One region of the Anaeromassilibacillus sp. SJQ-5 genome, then DNA from elsewhere that is predicted to be linked to it. Evidence: predicted binding sites of a transcription regulator. Region 1 holds the regulator's gene; each other region holds the start of a gene.
What was found. Region 1 encodes LexA, which represses DNA repair genes until DNA is damaged. Its sites were predicted from a motif close to CNAACANNTGTTNG; they were not measured.
Positions count from the first base shown of each region.

Region 1 (4,451 bases):
CAAAGCAAATTCACGCCGGGCTTCTGGCGCGAAAGGACAAAATTCCCGTTTGAAAGAAAGGCGAATGCCTTTCTTTCAAACTAGGACGCCTTCCTTTCTGCAGAGGTTTTTACTCGAAATACACAGCCTTGCCGGTCTTGGCGGAGGTATAGATGGCCTCCAGAATCTGGGTGACCACCAGCGCCTGCTCCGGCAGCACCAACGGTGTCTTGTCGTTCAGCACGGCGTTCAGCCACTGCGCGCATTCCACCTCGGCCGGATCGCCGGAGGACGCGCCGTCGAAGAAGGCGACCCCGCCGCCGCTCAGGTCGGGCTTCTGCACGCACTGCTTGCCCCATTCCACCTTGTTGAAACGCAGGCCGTCGGCCATGTCCGCGCCGCCCAGGGTGCCGCACAGGGTGGTCTGCGCCTCCCGCACGTCCAGGGTGTTGAGCGCCCAGCTGGATTCCAGAATGATGGTGGCGCCGTTCTCCATGGTCACGAAGCCGAAGGCGGAATCCTCCACCGTAAACTCCTTGGGATCCCAGTCGCCCCACGCGTTGCCCGTCTCGGTCTGGTTGCCCAGCTTCTTGAAGGTGGAGCCCAGCACCGCCTTGGGCTTGTAGTTGTCCATCATCCACAGGGTCAGGTCGAGGGCGTGGGTGCCGATGTCGATGAGGGGGCCGCCGCCCTGCTCGTACTCGTTGAGGAACACACCCCAGGTCGGGACGGCGCGCCGGCGGATGGCGTGGGCCTTGGCGAAATAGATGTCACCGAGCGCCCCGGCGTCCACCGCTTTTTTCATCAGCAGGCTGTCCGGACGGCAGCGGTTCTGATACCCGATGGTCAGCTTTTTGCCGGTCTTACGGGCGGCGTCCAGCATTTTCTGGGCGTCGGCGGCGGTCTTGGCCATGGGCTTCTCGCACATCACATGCTTGCCCGCCTCCAGCGCGGCCACCGTGATTTCACAGTGGGAGCGGTTGGGGGTGCAGACATGCACCACGTCGATGCTGCCGTCCTCAAGCAGCTCCCGATAGTTCTCGTACACCTTGGCCCCCGGCGCGCCAAATTCCTTGGCCGCCTTTTCGGCCCGCTCCACGACGATGTCGCAGAACGCCACCATGTCGGCCTTGTCCGCCTGCGACCGCAGGGCGGGCATGTGCTTGCCGTTGGCGATGCCGCCGCAGCCGATGATGCCTACGCGAAGTTTTTCCATGTAAAGTACCTCCTTTAATATGAATCTGCTGTCTTCATAGTATCGGATCTGGCGGACAAGAGCAACAGCTATTTTTAGGTCTTCATACAACTATTTTCCTAATAAAAAACCGCCTGCTCGGCAGACGGTAAAAAAGGGCAGTAAAAACCCCGCCTGCGGCGGCGGGGTTTTTACTAAGTTAGAGGGGTGTTTTGAGGAGGGTAGAACGTACTCATTTTGGATGAGGCAAGAGCGGTGCGGCTCCGTCTTGCTTCTGAGTACATTGTTATTATAGTTTTATTTGCGTAACTTTGTGTGAATTGACTATGAATAAACTGTAAGCTTTTTTTGAGAGTCGTGTGAAGATCCTGTGAACTGTCCGGACTGCGGAAAATTCAAACATTTGTTTGCAATTGTCGAACACATGTGCTATACTGGCAGTAAAGAATCCGCGGGATCCCCCCGTATAGAACCGGTAGATGAAAGGATGGCGCCTATCCATGAAACCACTCAATGAGAAGCAGCAGAAAATCCTGACCTTTCTGAAGGAACGGGCCCAGGACGGCCTGCCCCCCACCGTGCGCGAAATCTGCGCCGCCGCTGGTATCAAGTCCACCTCCACCGTCCACGCGTATCTGAAGGTGCTCGAGGATGAGGGATATATTTCCCGTAAAAGCGGCCTCAACCGCGCCATCCGCCTGCCGGGGGAGAGCGTGGCCCGCGTGCCCCTGCTCGGCAAGGTGACCGCCGGCGTGCCCATCCTGGCCGTGGAAGAGGTGGAGGATTACGTCCCCTATTCGGGCGGCGGGTATAATCCGGGGGATCTGTTTGCTCTGCGGGTGTCGGGCACCAGCATGATCAAGGCGGGGATTTTCGATCGGGACGTGGTGATTGTCAAGAAAACCCCGGTGGCGGAAAACGGCGACATCGTCGTCGCCCTGGTGGGGGACGAGGCCACGGTCAAGCGCATTTTCGTGGAAAAGGATCACATCCGCCTCCAGCCGGAAAACGACGAGTTCGAGCCGATTATCGTCAAGGAGGCCGTGGTGCTCGGCAAGGTCGTTTCCCTGCTGCGGTATTTCTGATGGAGACGAAGCTGCGCCCGGAGTTCGTCGTCAGCGCCTGCCTATGCGGCGAGAGGGTGCGGTATGACGGCGGCGGGTTCAATATCCCCGGCCTGCGCCTCCTGGCGGAGAGCGGCCGGGCCGTTCCGGTTTGTCCCGAATGCCTGGGCGGCCTGCCCACGCCCCGCTGCCCGGCGGAAATCCGGGCGGGTCGGGTGCTGAACCGGGAGGGTGTGGACGTGACCGCCGCCTATGAGGCGGGGGCGCGTCAGGTATTAGAGCTGTGCCGTCGGCTGGGGATCCGCCGGGCCATCCTTAAGGAGAACAGTCCCTCCTGCGGCTGCCGCCATGTGTACGACGGCACCTTTTCCGGCCATAAAATCCCCGGCGCCGGCGTCGCCGCCCGCCTCCTGATGGACAATGGCGTTGAGGTGCTGACCGAGGACGACTGGCAAAAGATGAGTTCCGAATAAAAACAGCGGCCGAAAAGGCCGCTGTTTCAGGCCGTCAAAAAAGGGAAATCCGCCATTCGGAAGACGAAAAAAGCGGAGGCGGGTTACCGATTTGTGTTTGCGAGGACATGTGCCTCGCAAACACACCTTATAGGCGAAAACCGGCGGAAACACCCGTGTTTCCGCCGGCTTTCAAGAGCAGGGGTGGGACTGGCGGGGACAGAGGGAGTAAGGCTCGTATTAACGAGCCGCCGCGATCCGGCGTCCCCGTCCAGCAGCTTGTCGACAACGTCGACAAGCTGAAACAGCGGCCGAAAAGGCCGCTGTTTTTGCGCAACGCTCCGGCGGGGCGAAATAGGGACAACCAGGGTCTTGACAGACAAAGGGATTCTGTGTATACTATAAATCATACTAAACCTATATGAATATATGGAGGCGTTGATGATGTCCCGTGTGTATACCAAAATGACCGATTTGATCGGCCGCACCCCCCTGCTGGAGTTGACCCGCGTGGAAGAGGCCGAGGAGCTCAAAGCGTCCCTGCTGGTCAAGCTGGAGAGCTTTAACCCGGCGGGTAGCGCCAAGGATCGGATTGCCAAGGCCATGATTGAGGACGCGGAGGCCCGGGGCCTGCTGGGACCGGGCTCGGTTATCATCGAGCCCACAAGCGGTAATACCGGCATCGGCCTGGCCGCCGTGGCAGCCTCCAAGGGCTACCGGGTGATTCTTACCATGCCGGAGACCATGAGCGTCGAGCGCCGCAACCTGCTGCGCGCCTACGGGGCGGAGCTGGTGCTGACCGAGGGGGCCAAGGGGATGCCCGGCGCCATCGCCAAGGCGGAGGAGCTGGCCGCCGAAACACCTGGCTCCTTCCTGCCGGGCCAGTTTGTCAATCCCGCCAATCCCGCAGTGCATAAGGCGACCACCGGCCCGGAAATTTGGGAGGATACCGACGGCCGGGTGGATATCTTTGTCGCCGGTGTGGGCACTGGCGGCACCATCAGCGGCGTGGGCGCTTTCCTAAAGGAGAAGAATCCGGCTGTCCGCGTGGTGGCGGTGGAGCCTGCCGCTTCCCCCGTCCTGTCCGGCGGCGCGGCCGGCCCGCATAAGATTCAGGGCATCGGGGCGGGCTTTGTGCCCGATACCCTGGACACGGGAATTTACGACGAAGTCCTGACCATCGGGAACGAGGAGGCCTTCGCCGCCGCCCGCCGGGTGGCCCACCTGGAAGGCGTGCTCGCGGGGATTTCCTCCGGCGCGGCGGTGGCCGCCGCCATTCAGCTGGCTCGCCGGCCGGAGAACGAGGGGAAAACCATCGTCGCCCTCCTGCCCGACACCGGGGAGCGGTACCTATCCATGCCGGTGTTCTTCGACTGAGCCACCGTGACAAAAAGCCCGGCAGAATTTTCTGCCGGACTTTTTTACGTCCATTTATAGGCTCTCATACATGGCGGCCAGCCTCTTGGCCGCGTCCGCCAACTGCCGGATGCCCTCGAAAACCGTCTCGCTGGTATAATTGCGCAGGAACTGATCGGCTTCCAGCGTAAAATACCCGGCATAGCCGATGGCCTTCAGCGCCCGAACCACCCCGTCAAAATCGATTTTCATGGAAAACGGTATTTGATGCGCGTCGTGCCATTGATCGTTGTCGTGGATATGCAGCGCCTGCAGCTTATCGCCCAAAGCCTGAATCATCTGGACGGCCGACGTATCGGATCCCTTCATTTCGGCATGACCGATATCGAGGCACGCGACGAAGGC
Region 1 is NZ_JBPJWQ010000001.1:2,215,954-2,220,404, reverse strand. Features, by position in the region: gene ACSAMM_RS09490 (Gfo/Idh/MocA family oxidoreductase) at 110-1,195, opposite strand; gene lexA (transcriptional repressor LexA) at 1,675-2,259, shown strand; gene ACSAMM_RS09480 (2-thiouracil desulfurase family protein) at 2,259-2,711, shown strand; gene cysK (cysteine synthase A) at 3,135-4,067, shown strand; gene ACSAMM_RS09470 (sugar phosphate isomerase/epimerase family protein) at 4,122-4,451, opposite strand, start outside.

Region 2 (4,451 bases), 230 kb from region 1:
CCACCGTGTCGTAGAACGTCTTCCAAAGCCGCCGATAGTCGGCTTCTTTGTCCGTGATGGCCGGGATGTGCGCCTCGTCGGCATAGGTGATGTACCATTCCTTGGTGTCATACACCCCGTACAGATTCCGGTTTTTGTCGTGGATAATGAAGGGCTGCGTCCGCAGCCGGTCGGCGAAATGGGGCATCATCAGCGCCACCACGTCGTATTCCGGCTCGATGCCCGCGTAATACACGCCTCCCTCCCGCTGGGAAAAGCGGACGAACTGAACGAACCGGGCGCTTTCGAGGGAAACCAACCCGCTCCATTTGTGCAGGCGAATCACCCGGTCGTCGGTCAGCATCAAATCGATGCGGCGGCCCGCCTCCATGCCCAGCCGAACATAATCGTAAATCCACTGGCCCCGTTCCCGCTGCTCGGATCGGAAGGCCGTCCAAACCCGCTCGTAGGCGTCCGGCCCCATGACTTTTTGGATCCCCGCGATGACCCGATCGGCTTTGGCTTCGTCGACGGCGACGTCCATCGTCCGTTCCCCGAATTGGGGCTGGTAACCCGCCGCTTCCCGGATAGCGTCCGGCATGGGCCGGTGGGCGTAGGCCTCGAACACCGCGGTCATCAGCCCCTCGAAGGTGCCGTCGTACAAATATGCTACAGCTGACCGGTCAGACATGCCATCCTCTCCTCCCGTCCGGGCAGAAGCGCCGGGTTGTCAAACAGGGACAGCTGCTGCGGCGCGGGGCCGAGGGGCAGTTCCCCCGGTTTCAGGCGCACGTCGGCCGTCAGGTTCTGGTAGATGAAGGATTGGCTGAACTTGGCCCCCGGCATCATTTTTCCATTGCAGGTGATGAAATACACCGCCCGCTTGAGCACCACCCCCAGCTTCTTGAGCCCCTCGAAGGTGAGGGAGCCCGCCCGCCGGGCGGTAAGAATTTTCAAAGCGGATTTCACCCCGATACCCGGCACCCGCAGCAGCATTTCCTTATCCGCCCGGTTGACCTCCACCGGGAAATGCTCCAGATGGTTGACAGCCCAGTTGCACTTGGGATCAAGCAGCGGGTCGAGGGAGGGATGCTCTTCGTCGAGCAGCTCGCTGACCGTGAAGCCGTAGAAGCGCAGCAGCCAGTCGGTCTGGTACAGCCGGTGCTCCCGCAGCAGGGGCGGCGGCACGTTCTGGGGCAGCAGCGCATTGGTGCCCACCGGGATATAAGCGGAGTAAAACACCCGCTTGAGGGTGTACTTTTTGTATAGGCTCTCGCTCAGCCGCAGAATTTGATAATCCGTGTCCGGCGTGGCGCCGATGATCATCTGGGTGCTCTGCCCCGCCGGGGCAAAGGACGGCGCGTGGCGGTAGACGGCCAGTTCCCGCTTGTTCTGCGCCAGCCGGTCGCGGATGGAGGACATGGGCCCCAGGATCGCGTCCTTTTTCTTGTTGGGGGCCAGCTGCTTCAGGCTTCGCTCGCTGGGCAGCTCGATGTTGACGCTCATCCGGTCGCAGAGCAGCCCCAGCTTCTCCACCAGCTCGGGTGAACAGCCGGGGATGGCCTTGGCGTGAATATACCCATTGAAGCGGTAGGGCCCCCGCAGCAGCTCCAGTACCCGGCACATCTGCTCCATGGCGTAATCGGGGTTGCGCAGCACTCCGGAGCTGAGAAACAGCCCCTCGATGTAATTGCGCCGGTAAAACTCGATGGTCAGCCCCGCCAACTCCTCCGGGGTAAAGGCGGCGCGGGGCACGTCGTTGGAGCAGCGGTTGACGCAGTATTGGCAGTCGTACACACAGCTGTTGGTCATCAGCACCTTGAGCAGGGAGATGCACCGCCCGTCCGCCGCAAAGCTGTGACAAATGCCGAACCCCACCGCGCTGCCCAGCATCCCCGCCTGCCCGCCTCGGTCGGACCCGCTGGAGGTACAGGCCGCGTCGTATTTGGCGGAATCGGTGAGAATGCGCAGCTTATCCATCAGATCCATATGCCGGCCTCCTCTGATATGGTATTCTCAGTATAGAACATATTTTCGTTTTTGTCAAACATTTGTTCTGCATTTATTCTGCGCTGGTTTTCCCGGTTTATGATTCCGAAAATTACCAACCGTGGGGAGAAAAAGCCGGGCGTATTCGGGCGTTTCCCGTCTTTTATTTTGTCGAAGATTGTGGTATACTGAACTATACTTATATAGATATGGGGGATCCCCTGCATGGAACAAAGAAAAACCGGCCCCGCGCCGGCAGCGGACGAGGCCTTTTCCGATCGGCCGCAGGAAGATATTATCGCGGGGCGCAACGCCGTGGCCGAGGCCCTGCGCGCGGGGCGCGCTATCGACAGCGTGCTGCTGGCCAAGGGCGACCGGACGGGCAGTATCAGCGCCCTGGCGGCCCAGTGCCGCCGCAAGGGCTTGCTGGTCAAAGAGGTGGATTCCCGCAAGCTGGACGCCCTGTGCGGCCCCAATCATCAGGGCATTGCGGCCCTGGCGGCCTGCAAGGAGACGGTGACGCTCGACGAGCTGTTCGCCGCCGCCGAGGCCAAGGGGGAGCCGCCCTTTTTCGTGGTCTGCGACGAGCTGGAGGATCCCCACAATCTCGGGGCCATCCTCCGCACGGCGGAGACGGCGGGCGTCCACGGCGTGGTGATTCCCAAACGGCGGAGCGCCGGCCTGACCTCTGCGGTGTACAAGGCTTCCGCCGGTGCGGTGGAATATGTCCCGGTGGCCCGGGTGTCCAACATCACCGATGCCTTGCGGGAGATGAAAAAGCGGGGCGTCTGGGTGTACGGACTGGACATGGACGGCGAAACCTGGTGTTCCGTCGACATGAAGGGCGCAGCGGCGGTGGTGGTCGGCTCCGAGGGCCGGGGCATCAGCCGGCTGGTGAAGGAACAGTGTGACTTCATCGTATCCCTGCCCATGCGGGGACACATCACATCGCTCAACGCGTCGGTGGCCTGCGGCATCGTGCTGTATGAGGCGGCCAGGCAAAGGCAGGGGCTCGCGGCGAAATAGGCCGCTGCCGGACAGACAGTGGAGGTTGGCTATGGATCGCTATGACATTGACGATATTTTGGAGGAAGCCCGGCGGCTGAAGGAGCAGCGCCGGGACGTTCCCGCCCCATCCCGCCCGGCCGAACCCGCGCCCGCGGCGCCCGCCGCCCCGGCCGTCGTCGCTGAGCGGCCGGCCCCGGAGTCTCTTCCCCCCGTCGTGACGGGGCCGTGGGAAGAGCCGGAGGAGGAACCCCGAAAAAAACGGGTTCTCTCTTTCTTTTCCAGAAAAAAGGAGAAGGAGCAGGAGTGGGAGGACGAATGGGAGGCGCTGGCCGCCCCCGAACAGCCGGTGGAGAGGACGGAGGAACTGCCTCCCGTTCCGATCCCCCTGGTTCCCGCAGGGCGGGAGAAGCCGGCCCCCGTCCCGCCGGCCCCGGCCGAGCCGATCAAGCCGTCGCCCGCCGCGCCGTCCGCCCCCGAAAAGGCCGACAGCGCCACCCGGGTCATCGAGCTGCCGCAAAAGGAGCCGCCGGCCAAGACAAAAAAGCCCGCCAAAGACGCGGCCGCCCCGCCCATCGAGGATATGGAAGGGCAGATGAAGCTGGACGATTACGTGGAACCGGCCGTCTCCGCGCCGACGGAAGCGCCGGCTCCGCCGCCGGCGCCCGCCGCCGAATCTCCCGCCGAACCCGCCGCGGTTCTTCCCGAGGGGCCGGCGCCCGCCTCGGCTGCGGAAAGCGACGGCCCCACCCTGGAGGAGCAGCTGGAGCAGACCCGCCGGGAAAAAATCGAGGAATTTCAAAAGAAGCGGCAGACGCATGGCCTGGATTTCAAGCTGGCCGGAGACGAGGAAGAGGACAACGACCCCGCCGAGGAGCCGGTGACTTACGAGGAGGAGGAGCTGGAGGATTACGGCCGGTATGAGGAAACCCCTGCCGTGCAGAACGAGCTGAATTACCGCCGCCGCACCGGCTGGATCAGCGTGTTCCTCACCCTCTCCCTGGAGGCGGTGCTGGTCACCCTGTCCCTGCTGGTGCATATCACCGGCGCTCCGCCGCTGGATCCGTATCTCTATATCGGCCTGCATGGCTTTATGCTGCTGTTCATGATGCTGGTCAATCACCAGATGGTGGGGGGCGGTCTCGCCTCCCTGGCGCGTATGCAGGCAGACGGGGACAGCGCGGCCGCCGTGGCCGCCGTTGCGGCCCTTGTCCATACCCTGCTGCAGTTCATCCGTCCCGCCGCCGTGGCAGACGGAACGCTGGAGCTGCTGGCCCCCGTGGCGGGCCTCAGCCTCCTGCTGGCCGCCCTGGGCCGGCAGGCCCGTGTCTGCCGCATCTGTGCCAACTTCCGCTTCGTGTCCTATCCCGGCGAAAAATTCGCCGCCCACCGCATCGAGGACCGGCAGACCGCCGAGGAGGTGGGCCGGGCCGCCGTGGCCCTGGGGGAGCCCCAGGTGGCCTTTTTTAAAGGCGCCC
Region 2 is NZ_JBPJWQ010000001.1:2,444,755-2,449,205, reverse strand. Features, by position in the region: gene ACSAMM_RS10435 (TIGR03915 family putative DNA repair protein) at 1-670, opposite strand, end outside; gene ACSAMM_RS10430 (putative DNA modification/repair radical SAM protein) at 649-1,968, opposite strand; gene rlmB (23S rRNA (guanosine(2251)-2'-O)-methyltransferase RlmB) at 2,194-2,994, shown strand; gene ACSAMM_RS10420 (hypothetical protein) at 3,026-4,451, shown strand, end outside.
Region 2: the regulator LexA is predicted to act here: its motif matches at 2,024-2,037, upstream of ACSAMM_RS10430 (putative DNA modification/repair radical SAM protein).

Region 3 (4,451 bases), 1.0 Mb from region 1:
TCAAAGGCGATTTCGCCCAAGCGGGGATGCTGTTCCCGGTAGGAAACCTCCTCCACGCCGAAAACGTCGGCCAGCTGCACCAGGGCGATTTCCGTCGGGTCACCGATGGCCACGCCATCCACGTCGGTGGCATCGCTGGCCAGTACGGCGGTTTTCAGCAGCAGCCGCTGTGCGGGATTGGCCAGGTCGAGATCCCGGCCGTCCAGGAGAACGCCGTCGGCATATATCTGCTGGATGCACATGCGGTTCTGGGTGAGGGTACCGGTCTTATCCGAGCAGATAACCGAGACGGAACCCAGGCTTTCCACCGCTTTCAAATCCTTGATGATGGCGTTTTGCCGGGCCATTTTCTGGGTACCCAGGGCCAGGACGATAGTGACAATGGAGCTGAGAGCCTCGGGAATAGCCGCCACGGCCAGGGCCACGGCAAACATCAGAGAATCGAGGAAGGAGGCTTCGCGGTACATAGACAGGCCGAAGACCAGCGCGCAGATCACCAGGATGATCAGGGCTAGTTTTTTGCTGAAATTGTCCAGGCTCTGCTGCAGAGGGGTTTTGCGCTGCTGGGTCTGGTTCATCAGGGAGGCGATTTTACCGAGCTCCGACCGCATGCCGGTGGCGGTGATGACCACGGTGGCCCGGCCGTAGGTGACGAGGGAGCCGGAGAACACCATGTTTTTCTGATCCCCCAAGGCCACGGTGTCGCCGGAGAGGATTTCGGCGCTTTTATCCACCCCTTCCGATTCGCCGGTCAGGGAGCTTTCGTTGACCTTCAACGAATAGTTCTCCAGTATCCGCCCATCGGCCACCACCAGATCCCCGGCCTCGAGCAGGACGATATCGCCGGGCACCACCTCCCGGGAGGGTATTTCCAGCTTGACGCCGCCGCGCAGTACCTTGGCGGACGGGGAGGACATGGCCTTCAGGCTGGCCAGGGATTTTTCCGCCTTGAAATACTGGACGGTGCCCAGCACGGCATTGAGCAGGATGACGGCGAAGATAACAAAGGTGCTCTCTCCATGGCCGGACAGCAGGGACACCACGGCGGCGATGATCAGAATGAGCACCAGCAAATCCTTGAACTGCTCCAGAAAAATCCGGACGACGCCCTTCTTTTTACCCTCTGTCAAGGCATTGGGGCCGCTTTCCAGTGCGATTTGCCGGGCTTGCTCCTCGGTCAGTCCTTTGGGAGACGAGTGAAGCTGCCGCAGGACGTCCTCGCCGGAGCGGTTATAATACGTAGGCATATGCATCCTCCTTATACGAGAGTAGTATGAGCAGAAACCGACCAAATAAAAAAGACTTTCAGACAGCCTCCGCGCAGGGCGGAGAAGCCATCCAAAAGTCTTGTTACCGATATTCGGCGTTCATTGCCAGATTCCGAAGAATCGAGTTGTTGACAACGAAGCTTGTAACTACTCCCTTTTGTGTAAACAATAGTCTAACAGGTTTGGAAATCCCTGTCAAGGGCGGAATGGTAAACAATTTATAAACGGGAATTATATCGCGTACCGTATCGTCTCGAATAAGCGAAACAAACGAAACCACCAGTGAACTGGTGATTTTGATTTTTCGTGAAGAAAGCGGCAAAACTGGGCATACCTAGTGTTGTCCAAACAAGGAGATACTCTTCGTCTGAAAAATTGCGCTATCCGGACCTGCTAAAAAGATTGACAAAGCAGGCCGAAAGAGGTAGAATAACAGAAACGTTTGTTCTAATCTGATTGCCGTGTCCCAAGCGGCATTCGTGTCAATAAGCGGCTGATAGAAGCCGTCATGAGGATTCGTGTGATGAGTGAAAAAACTGAGCGGGAATTGTTTAAATTGGTGGCCCCTTATAAACCCACGGGAGACCAGCCGGAAGCGATTGCCAAGCTGGTGGAGGGAATCAAAAGAGGGGACAAAGAGCAGACTCTGCTGGGCGTAACGGGTTCCGGCAAAACATTTACTATGGCCAATATTATTCAGCAGGTGCAAAAACCTACCCTGGTTTTGGCCCACAATAAGACGCTCGCCGCCCAGCTGTGCAGCGAATTTCGCGAGTTTTTCCCCGAGTCCTCGGTCGAATATTTCGTCAGCTATTACGATTATTATCAGCCGGAGGCGTATATTGCCTCCACGGACACTTATATTGAGAAGGATTCCGCCATCAATGACGAAATCGATAAGCTGCGGCATTCGGCCACGTCCGCTCTGTCGGAGAGACGAGACGTGATCATTGTGGCCAGCGTGTCCTGCATTTACAGTTTGGGCGACCCGATCGACTACCGCAGCATGGTGATTTCGCTGCGGCCGGGCATGCGAAAAAAGCGGGACGATTTGCTCGCCAAGCTGGTCGAGCTGCAATATGAGCGCAACGACATCAATTTTATCCGCAACAAATTCCGGGTCAGGGGAGACGTGGTGGAGATTTTCACCAGCGGCTCCAGCGAAACGGTCATCCGTGTGGAGTTTTTTGGGGATGAGATAGACCGTATCAGCGAAATCCATCCGCTGACCGGCGAGCTGAAGGGTGTCGTCAACCATGTGGCGATTTACCCGGCCTCCCATTACATCGTACCGCCGGAAAAAATGCAGGACGCGATTCAGAATATCGAGCAGGAGCTGCAGGAACGGGTTGAGTGGTTCAAGCAGGAGGGAAAGCTGCTGGAGGCGCAGCGTATTTTGCAGCGCACGCGTTACGATATCGAGATGCTGCAGGAAATCGGCGTGTGCAAGGGTGTTGAGAACTATTCCCGCGTTTTGGCCGGCCGGCCCGCCGGCTCCACGCCGTTTACGCTGCTGGATTATTTCCCCAAGGACTACCTTTTGTTTGTGGACGAGTCCCATGTCATGCTGCCCCAGGTACGCGGCATGTTCGGCGGCGATTATGCGCGAAAGAGGAGCTTGGTGGACTACGGGTTCCGGCTGCCCAGCGCCTTTGACAACCGGCCGCTGAATTTCGACGAGTTTTACGATCGGGTCAACCAGGTCGTTTTTGTCAGCGCGACGCCGGGCGATTTGGAACGACAGAAGAGCGCCCAGATCGTGGAGCAGGTGATTCGTCCCACCGGGTTGGTGGACCCCGAGGTGATCGTCAAGCCGGTTGAAGGGCAGATAGACGATCTGATGGAGGAAATTCGGCAGCGGGCCGGGCGAAAGGAACGCGTGCTGGTCACCACGCTGACCAAAAAGATGGCGGAGGATCTCACAACCTTCCTGGAAAATAACGGTATCCGAATTCGCTATATGCATCACGATATCGACACCATGGAACGTATGGAGATTATTCGGGATTTGCGGCTGGGCGAATTCGATGTCCTGGTCGGTATCAACCTACTGCGGGAGGGCCTGGATATTCCGGAGGTCTCGCTGGTGGCCATCCTGGACGCGGACAAGGAAGGATTTCTGCGCTCGGAAACCAGCCTGGTGCAGACCATCGGCCGGGCGGCCCGCAATGCGCAGGGACAGGTTATTATGTATGCCGATCAGGTGACACCCTCCATGGAACGGGCCATTGCCGAGACCAACCGGCGCCGCGCTATTCAAATGGCATACAACGAGGCGCACGGCATCGTGCCGAAGACCATCATCAAGGATGTGCGGGAGGTCATTGAAATCACCTCCAAGCATTCCGGAAAAATCGATAAACCTCTCAAGCGTCTGAGTAAGGCTGAACGGCTCAAGCTGATTGAGGAAATGACGCGGGAAATGAAAAACGCCGCGAAGCTGCTAGAGTTTGAACACGCGGCGTATCTGCGCGATCGCATACAGGAACTGCAGAATATGAAATAGGGCTGGAATTAGCTCCTTGAAAGGCTTGATTTGTACATGCAAAACACCAAACTGATCGTCAAAGGCGCCCGAGAGCATAACCTCAAGAACGTGGATATAGAAATTCCACGTGACAAGCTAATTGTCTTTACAGGCATATCCGGCTCCGGCAAGTCCTCGCTGGCCTTCGACACGATCTATGCAGAGGGGCAGCGGCGCTATGTGGAGAGTCTGTCCTCCTATGCGCGACAGTTCTTAGGGCAGATGGACAAGCCGGACGTAGATTTTATCGAAGGGCTTTCGCCGGCTATTTCCATCGATCAGAAAACCACCTCCAAAAATCCGCGCTCCACGGTGGGCACCGTCACGGAGATCAGCGACTATCTGCGGCTGCTATATGCCAATATTGGCATCCCGCATTGTCCCGTCTGCGGCCGGGAGATTAAGCAGCAGACGGTCGATCAGATTGTGGATCAGATACTGTCTCTAGAGGAGGGCACCCGGATTCAGCTGCTGGCGCCGGTGGTGCGCGGGCGTAAGGGCGAACACGTCAAGGAGTTCGAGGCCGCCCGGAAATCCGGATATGTGCGGGTGCGGGTAGACGGCAATCTTTACGATTTGTCCGAGGCCATCACTCTCGAAAAGAACAAGAAGCATACGATAGAAATCGTGGTGGATCGGCTGGTGGTGCAGCCGGA
Region 3 is NZ_JBPJWQ010000001.1:1,174,262-1,178,712, forward strand. Features, by position in the region: gene ACSAMM_RS04970 (cation-translocating P-type ATPase) at 1-1,247, opposite strand, end outside; gene uvrB (excinuclease ABC subunit UvrB) at 1,792-3,774, shown strand; gene uvrA (excinuclease ABC subunit UvrA) at 3,811-4,451, shown strand, end outside.
Region 3: the regulator LexA is predicted to act here: its motif matches at 1,704-1,717, upstream of uvrB (excinuclease ABC subunit UvrB).